2 regions of the Pseudaquabacterium inlustre genome follow, and region 2 is predicted to be linked to the other one. Evidence: riboswitches for the same ligand, from Rfam matches in the RefSeq annotation. Region 2 holds a riboswitch; the other holds the start of a gene.

Region 1 (4,349 bases), on a different contig from region 2:
TCGGCTATGAATGGGCCGGCCAGAGCTATCAAGAGCGGCTGTCGGGCAGCCAGGCGCCGCTGCTGTATGCGGTGTCGGTGCTGTTCGTGTTCCTGTGCATGGCCGCGCTGTACGAGAGCTGGTCGATCCCGTTCAGCGTGATGCTGGTGGTGCCGCTGGGCGTGGTGGGGGCGCTGGGCCTCAGCACCCTGGCCGGGCTGGACAACGACGTGTACTTCCAGGTGGGCCTGCTCACCACCGTGGGCCTGGCGGCCAAGAACGCGATCCTGATCGTGGAATTCGCCAAGATGCTGCAGGAGCAGGGCCAGGGCTTGGTGGCCGCCACGCTGCAGGCGCTGCGCCTGCGGCTGCGCCCGATCTTGATGACCAGCCTGGCCTTCATGTTCGGCGTGCTGCCGCTGGCCATTGCCAGCGGGGCCGGCGCCGCCAGCCGCCGCGCCATCGGCACCGGCGTGCTGGGCGGCATGGCCAGCGCCACGCTGCTGGGCCTGTTCATGGTGCCGGTGTTCTATGTGCTGGTGCGCGGCTTCTTCGATCGACGCCAGAAGCCGGCCCCGGCCGACAACGCCGCCCTGAACAAGCACCCGGCCTGAAGAACGGGAGACCTGACATGACCCCTGCCAACCCACGCATTGCCCCCCGCCACGCACGCTTGGCCACGCTGACCGTGGCCGCCCTGGCCGCCCTGATCACCGGCTGCGCCAGCCTCGCGCCCACTCAGGGGACGCCGGCCGCCGCCATCCCCACCGCCTGGCCTACTACGGCGGCCAGCGCCACGGCCTCCGCCTCCCAGGCCAGCGCGCCCCAGGCCGCTGACATCGGCTGGCAGCAGCTGATCACCGACGCCCGCCTGCGCGGCGTGATCGACCTGGCGCTGCAGAACAACCGCGACCTGCGCCTGGCCCTGCTGGCCGTGGACAAGGCGCGCGCCGCGCACGACATCCAGGCCGCGGCGCAAAGGCCCACGGTGACCGGATCGGCCAGCGCCAGTGCCTCGCGCACGCCGGCCCAGGCCAGCAGCAGTGGCACGGCGGTGAACAGCCGCAGCTTGAGCGTGGGCCTGGGCGTGGCCGCGTGGGAGATCGACCTGTTCGGCCGCCTGCAGAACCTGAAGGACGCCGCGCTGGAGAGCTTTCTGCAGACCGAGCAGGCCCGCCGCAGCACCCAGCTGACCCTGGTGGCCGAGGTCGCCAACGCCTGGCTGACCCTGGCCGCAGACCAGGCCCAGCTGGCCCTGGCCGAGCAGACGCTGAAGAGCCAGCGCGACAGCCTGGCTCTGGTGCAAAAGCGCAAGGACCTGGGCGTGGACACCGGCCTGACCCTGGCCCAGACCGAGAGCACGGTGGAAACCGCGCGCCTGGCCGTGGCCACCTACCAGGCCACCGTGCAGCAGGACCGCAATGCGCTGGACCTGCTGGCCGGCGGCAGCGTGCCGCAGCACCTGCTGCCCCCGGCCCTGGCCGAGGCCAGCAGCCCGATCCTGGTGGCCGTGCCCGAAGGCCTGCCCAGCAGCGTGCTGCAGCGGCGCCCGGATGTGGTGGCGGCCGAGCACGGCCTGCGCGCCGCGGCGGCCGACATCGGCGCGGCCCGCGCCAACCTGTACCCCAGCATCAGCCTCACGGCCTCGGCCGGCACCGCCAGCCGCAGCCTGGGCCAGCTGTTCCAGGGCGGCGCGTGGAGCTTTGCGCCCAGCATCAGCCTGCCGATCTTCGACAGCGGCTCGCGCCAGGCCAGCCTGCGCTCGGCCGAGGTGGCGCGCGACATCCAGCTGGCCACCTACGACAAGACGCTGCAGACCGCCTTCCGCGAAGTAGCCGATGCCCTGGCCGTGCGCGCCAGCCTGAACGAGCGCCTGGCCGCGCAGCAGGCCCTGGTGGCCAGCTACGCCAAGGCGCTGAACCTGTCGCAGGCGCGCCAGCGCAACGGCGTGGACACGGCGCTGGACGTGTACGACGCCCAACGCTCGCTGTTTGCGGCCCAGCAGTCGCTGATCGCCTTGCAGCTGCTGGAGCAGGCCAACCGCATCACGCTGTTCAAGGTGCTGGGCGGCGGGTGGACGCAGGAGCCGGCCACCCTCGGCTGATCACCGGCTGAAGACCTGCATCCACCAGCGGCAAGCCGCTCAGCGGCGGAACTTGCCCACCAGGTCTTCCACCCGCGGCCCGCCGGCCTTGGCGCCGCTGGACACCTTGATGACGCTGAGCGTGCGCTCGGCGCCCGACTCCAGCGTGGCCTGGTGCACCGCCTGCAGCAGCGGCCAGATGCGCTCGGGCGGACCCTCCACCACCGTGCCCAGGCCGTGCACCTCGTACTTCAGGCCCGAGGCCTGGATCACGGCAATGGCCGCGTCCACATGCTGGTACTGGCGCTCGACCGTGCCCGCCGGGCGCGGGATGACCTGGATCTCGGCAATCATGTGCTGGGCAGGGGTGGGCATGCTGGTGGCGGGTGACGTTGGTTGCGGGTTGGACGTGGTGGCGGGCGCCGGCTGCGCCCAGGCCGTGGCGCTGGCCAAGGTCGCCAGCAAGGCCAACGGCAGCCAGGTGCGCCGACAGCGGCGCGAACGGGAGAACGACGTGGTGTGTGCCATGTGCAAGACGTGCAGATGGCAGGTCGGCAAACGCCAGGGCCCGGATGCCGGCGTGAGAAAGACCGGGCCGGCGAGCCCTTGAACGTGCTTCCCTGCGCGAGGATTACCTCAATCAGGTTCAAAGGGACTCTCTCAGTCGGCACGGCCTTGCGGCTGCGCCAACACCCCCAGCGGATGCCCGCGTCACCCGCCGGAGAGCCGGTGGCACGGTGCGCGGCATTCTAGTCGGCGGATGACCATGACCTCGGCTCCAGTCCGTGCCCGCAGCTGCACCCAACGCGCGGACGACGCGTCCCAACGGGTCCGACATAGGGGGCTGCGCGGGGCGCGTCGGGGCCGGCTGTGCGACAGTCTGGCGCCAGCATCACGCCGAAAGCGATGGCCATGCGGATCTCCCTGCCGATCGTCTCCCTGCTGCTGGTGGCCGCGGCCGAAGGCCGGTCCGCCGAACTGAGCGCCCAGAGCCTGCGCACCGACGGGCTCAACTTCGGCGACGACATCGCGCGCCTGTACGTGGGCGACTTCGCGCGGGTGGGCTTCGCGCGCGACAGCACCGAGCTTGCACTGCTGCTGGGCAGCTACATGACCGCCTTCTCGCGCCAATGCGCCGCGGAGTTGCCCACCAACAAGGTGGAGATCATGGCGCAGGAGTGCGAGCGCGAGTCCTGGACGGTGAACGGCTTCGGCGCCGAGCGGCCCGGCTCGCGCCACTGCGTCAGCTACCGCAGCGTCGGCACGGGCCGCTACGCCGACCCGGAGGTGTATGCGCTGCAGCGCCGGCTCGACGCCGCGATGGCCGGGACGATGACCCAGGACATGCTCACCGGCATGCTGCGCAAGGGGGGCGACGCCGCGGGCGGCATGCGCCGCATGACCGACCTGGCCCTGTACGCCCGCAACGACATGCCGCAACTGCTGCAGGCCAACGGCTGTGCCCATCCGGCGGTGCAGCGGCTGCAGGCGAACCTGCTGCGCTTCGGCAACGGCGCCGCACCGATCGTGCTGCCAGGCGGCGCGGCCGCGCTGGCCCAGGCCGCGCCGGCGGACGGCCCCGCCCGTGGGCAAGACCACAAGCGCCTGCTGGAGGACCTGATCGCCGAGCAGTCGCAGGCCTGGATGATGAACCGCTTCCTGCCCGGCAGCGTGCGCCCCGGCACCGTGCTGCGCGATGCGCAGGGGCAGGCGACCGAGGTCCTGGCGGGCTACGGCTACACGGCAATGGGCAAGACCTATCCCGGCAAGGTGCGCCTGACCTTCCGCGACGGTGTGCCGCAGTGCCTGTACTACGCCGACATCCCCGACACCTGCCGCGTGCCGAGCCCGAAGATCCTGTCGGCCTACCGCAAGAACCACTACGCCGCCGAGATCGCCGCCGCGCCGCCGCCGCCGAACCAGGCCGCCTCACCGGCACCGGCAGCGGCACCGATGGCGACTGTGACGCCGACACCGGTGGCGCTGGCACCGAACCCAGCGCCCGCCGACCCCGCCCCGTCGGTGCCCGGCCGCGATGCCGCCGCAACGCTGGCGCCGGCAGACCTGCAGGAGCGCCAGGCCGCCCTGCGCGAGCGACGCTGCGCCACCTTGCGGCTGCAGGTGGAGCGCCTGCGCGAGTCGCTGGCCACCACGCCGCCCCAACGGGTCCAGCAGCTGGAGTTGCATGTGGCGCGGCTGGAGGCCGCCCAGGCCCAGCACTGCGGCCGCTAGCCGCCAGCAGTTGCCCGCCCGCGTGCCATCATCACCTGCCTGGACACGACTGCGA
Region 2 (4,349 bases):
CCCGATGCCGAGCCGGTCAGCGTGCACTCGCGCGCCGGCTGGCCCGACGCCCTGCTGACCCAGCACACCGTGGCCACGCTGGGCGAGGCCGCCGCCACCCACGCCGGCCGCCCGGCGGTGGTGACCGTGGGTGCCGGCGCCGCCCCGGTGCAGGCTGCTGAACCCGCCAAGACCCCGGGGCTTGAGCACCATCAAGCGGCCGGCCACGGGCCGGCCCCTTAAAATCCGCGTTTTGCCGTCGCAGCGTGGGGCCAGCGCGGGCCCGCCACGCCGCGCCACCGGCCGACACCTGTTTCACCCTCTCACAGCCTCCAGAGCGTTCCACACCATGACCCACGTCGTCACCGAAGCGTGCATCCGTTGCAAGTACACCGACTGCGTCGATGTGTGCCCGGTGGATTGCTTCCGCGAAGGCCCCAACTTCCTGGCCATCGATCCCGACGAGTGCATCGACTGCGCCGTGTGCATCCCCGAGTGCCCGGTCAACGCCATCCTGCCGGAAGAAGACGTGCCCGGCGACCAGCAGCAGTACATCGCGCTGAACGCCGAGCTGGCCAAGGGCTGGCCCAGCATCACCAAGCGCAAGGCCGCGCTGCCCGACGCCGACGAGTGGAAAGACCGCAAGAACAAGCTGTCGGAACTCGTCCGCTGATCCTGCCCTCGTGACCACGGCCGCACCGATCGAGACCGATGCGCTGGTCATCGGCGCCGGCCCGGTGGGCCTGTTCGCGGTGTTCGAGCTGGGCCTGCTGGAGCTGAATGCCCAGGTGGTCGACGCCCTGCCCCATGCGGGCGGCCAGTGCGCCGAGCTCTACCCCGACAAGCCGATCTACGACATCCCCGGCCTGCCGGCCACCACCGGCCGCGAGCTGGTGGACCGGCTGGTGCAGCAGGCGGCGCCGTTCAAGCCCGGCCTGCACCTGGGCCAGCTGCTGGCCACGCTGCAGCGCAACCCCGATGGCCGCTGGCTGGCGGGCACCGACCAGGGCACGCAGTTCCTGGCCCGCGTGGTGGTGATCGCCGCCGGCGCCGGCGCCTTCCTGCCGCGCAGCATCGCGCTCGACGGGCTCGAGCGCCACCTCGGCCGCCAGATCACCTACCGCCTGGACGACGCCGCCACCCTGGCCGGCCGCCAGGTGCTGATCGTGGGCGACGAGGACGTCGCGCTCGAACAGGCCATCGCGCTGGCCGAGGCCCCTGCCGCGCAGCGCCCGGCGCGCATCACGCTGATCCACCGCCGCGAGGCCTTCCGCGCTGCGGCCGGCACGCTGGCGCGCTTCCAGACGCTGCGCCAGCAGGGCGCACTGCACTTCGTGGCCGGGCAGCCCGCGGCCCTGGTGGAGGCCGATGACGGCCGCCTGCAGGCGCTGCGCCTCATGCCCCCCACCGGCGAGGCCATCGACCTGCCCTGCGACCAGTTGCTGATCCGTATGGGCCTGAGCCCGCGCCTGGGACCGATCCACGACTGGGGCCTGGCGCTGGAGCGCAAGCAGTTGGTGGTGGACACCGCCCGCTACCAGACCGCCGAGCCGGGCCTGTACGCGGTGGGCGACATCGTCACCTACCCCGGCAAGCGCAAGCTGCTGCTCAGCGGCTTCCACGAGGCCACGCTGGCGGCCTTTGCCGCTGCCGCCCATGTGCGGCCGGGCGAGCCGGTGCACCTGCAGTACACCACCACCAGCCCGCGCCTGCATGCGCTGCTGGGCGTGGCGCATCCGCCACGCTGAACGACGCAAAGCCCTGCCCCACGCTGCGCAGCGGTGGGCTGGCTTCACGTCTCCGACATAATCCGCGCCGCTGACCGGCCCCGCGCGGGCCGCCAGCGCAATCGCTAGGGGTGTTGCATGGCTTGCGCCGTGCGACTGAGAGAGTCCCTTTGAACCTGATCGAGGTAATCCTCGCGTACGGGAAGCGACCTGCACCAGCGCACCCGGCATCCGTGTTCTCTCCCGCGGGGTGCGCCCAGCCAGTGTTCGTGTACCCGTGATCGCTGCAGATCTCTGCAAAGGCATCACGATGGCATCCATCCACCACCACCCGCTCCGCCGCGCCGCCGGCGGCCTTCGACCCCTGGCGCTGGCCGCCGCCACGCTGTGCGCGCTGAGCGCCACGGCGCAGGACGCAGCCCAGACCGTCACCATCAACGGCCGCGCCAGCGCTGCGCAGCCAGCCAGCGTGTCAGGCTTCGGCGACGTGCCGCTGTCTCGGCTGCCGATCTCGGCCACGGTGATCCGCGCCGACCAGCTGGCCGACGCCGCAGTCTCGGGTCTGGGCGACCTGACCCGCCTGGACGCCGGCGCCACCGACGCCTACAACGCCCCCGGCTACTGGAACCAGCTGGCGGTGCGCGGCTTCACGCTGGACAACCGCTTCAACTACCGCCGCGACGGCCTGCCGATCAATGCGCAGACGGTCATCGGCCTGGAGAACAAGCAGGCGCTGGAGCTGCTGAAGGGCACCAGCGGCCTGCAGGCCGGCACCAGCGCGCCGGGCGGCCTGCTGAACCTGGTGGTCAAGCGCCCCAAGGCCGGCCAGCGCAGCGCCACGCTGAACTGGGAGAACCCGGGCACGCTGGGCGCCGCGGTGGACATCGGCGACCGCGCCGGCGCCCAGGGCGAGCTGGGCTGGCGCCTGAACGCCGCCACCGAGCAGCTCGACCCCAGTACGCGCAACGCCCGTGGCCACCGCTGGCTGTGGGCCGCCGCCGGCGACCTGCGCCTGGCCGGCGGCACGCTGATCGAGGCCGAGATCGAGTTCAGCCGCCAGAGCCAGCCCAGCACCCCGGGCTTCAGCCTGCTGGGCAGCACGCTGCCCAGCGCGGCCAGCATCGACCCGCGCCTGAACCTCAACCGCCAGCCCTGGACGCTGCCGGTGGTGATGGACGGCCGCACCGGCTCGGTCCGCGTCACCCAGCCGCTGGGGGTCGACCTGCAGCTGGTGGCCCAGGCCATGCGGCAGCGCCTGGACAGCGACGACCGCATCGCCTTCCCCTTCGGCTGCAGCAAGGCCGACGACTACACCCGCTACTGCGCCGACGGCACCTATGACCTGTACGACTTCCGCAGCGAGGGCGAGCGCCGCACCAGCGACGCCGCCGACCTGTCGCTGCAAGGCCGCGCCACCACCGGCACGGTGACGCACCAGTTCAACGCCGGTCTGCTGTTCGCGCGCTATGCCACGCGCTTCGGCCGCCAGACCTACCAGTGGGTGAGCAACGACGACGGCATCTACCAGTACCGCGAAGCCGCGCCCAATGCCGAACCCAACGACGACAGCACCAACCGCCGCGAGCGCTCGGTGGAACTGCACCTGCAGGACCAGCTGAACCTGACGCGCGACCTGAGCGCCTGGATCGGCCTGCGCCACACCCGCCTGCACCGCGAGAGCCGCTACACCGCGCCCGGCGACCCGCGCGCCACCGCCTACGACCAGGGCCTCAGCACGCCCTGGCTGGCGCTGAGCCAGCAGCTGGGCAACGGCCGCACCGCCTACCTGAGCTGGGGCCAGGGCGTGGAGAGCGAGGTGGCGCCCAACCGCGGCCGCTACACCAATGCCGGCCAGGCCCTGCCAGCCCTGAAGAGCCGCCAGCTCGAAGCCGGCTACAAGGTCAGCGGCCGCAGCCTCGACTGGCACCTGGCTGCCTTCGACATCCACCGCCCGGTGTGGAGCGACGTCGCCGTGGCCAGCGGCCTGCCCACCGACAGCTGCAGCAGCAGCGCCCCCTGCCGACGCCAGGCCGACGGCTCGGCCCGCCACCGCGGCCTGGAGGCCGAGGCCGAATGGCGCAGCGGCGACTGGGCGCTGCGCGGCAGCGCCATGGCCCTGCACGCGCGCCGCGAAGGCTCGGCCGACACCGCCGCCAATGGCAAGCAGCCCACCAACGTGCCGGCCCTCAGCCTGAAGGCCCAGGCCGCCTACAACGTGGCCGCCGTGCCCGGCCTGGCGCTGCTGGGCTTCGTCACGCACGAGGGCGAGCGCCAGGTGCTGCCCGACAACAGCATCGCCACGCCGGGCTGGACGCGCATCGACCTGGGTGCGCGCTACACCCAGCGCCTGAACGCCGGCACCACGCTGGTGTGGCGCCTGGGCGTGGACAACGTGGCCGACCACCGCGCCTGGAAGGAAGCGCCGTATCAGTACGGCCACGCCTACCTGTATCCGCTGGCACCGCGCACCTGGCACGCATCGCTGCAACTGGCGATGTGACGAAGCCGGATAGTTTCATGCTATAGTGCTAGCTTCGATTCCCCGATAGCTCAGTCGGTAGAGCGCCGGACTGTTAATCCGTAGGTCCCTGGTTCGAGCCCAGGTCGGGGAGCCAAATCGAAGCCGGTTGCTGATGCGGATTC

The links. Region 2 has a riboswitch for thiamine pyrophosphate ahead of AACH10_RS19830 (TonB-dependent siderophore receptor). Riboswitches for the same ligand answer to the same signal wherever they lie in the genome.
Region 1: another riboswitch for thiamine pyrophosphate. It lies ahead of AACH10_RS12635 (thiamine-binding protein); the one in region 2 lies ahead of AACH10_RS19830 (TonB-dependent siderophore receptor).

What each region holds. Positions count from the first base shown of each region.
Region 1 covers NZ_JBBUTH010000007.1:214,440-218,788, forward strand. Annotated here, with positions in the region: gene AACH10_RS12625 (efflux RND transporter permease subunit) at 1-593, shown strand, start outside; gene AACH10_RS12630 (efflux transporter outer membrane subunit) at 611-2,083, shown strand; gene AACH10_RS12635 (thiamine-binding protein) at 2,123-2,437, opposite strand; gene AACH10_RS12640 (hypothetical protein) at 2,436-2,672, shown strand; TPP riboswitch at 2,663-2,769, opposite strand; gene AACH10_RS12645 (hypothetical protein) at 2,975-4,294, shown strand.
Region 2 covers NZ_JBBUTH010000009.1:541,562-545,910, forward strand. Annotated here, with positions in the region: gene cobA (uroporphyrinogen-III C-methyltransferase) at 1-222, shown strand, start outside; gene fdxA (ferredoxin FdxA) at 329-652, shown strand; gene AACH10_RS19825 (NAD(P)/FAD-dependent oxidoreductase) at 663-1,727, shown strand; TPP riboswitch at 1,824-1,927, shown strand; gene AACH10_RS19830 (TonB-dependent siderophore receptor) at 2,017-4,206, shown strand; tRNA gene AACH10_RS19835 (tRNA-Asn) at 4,246-4,321, shown strand.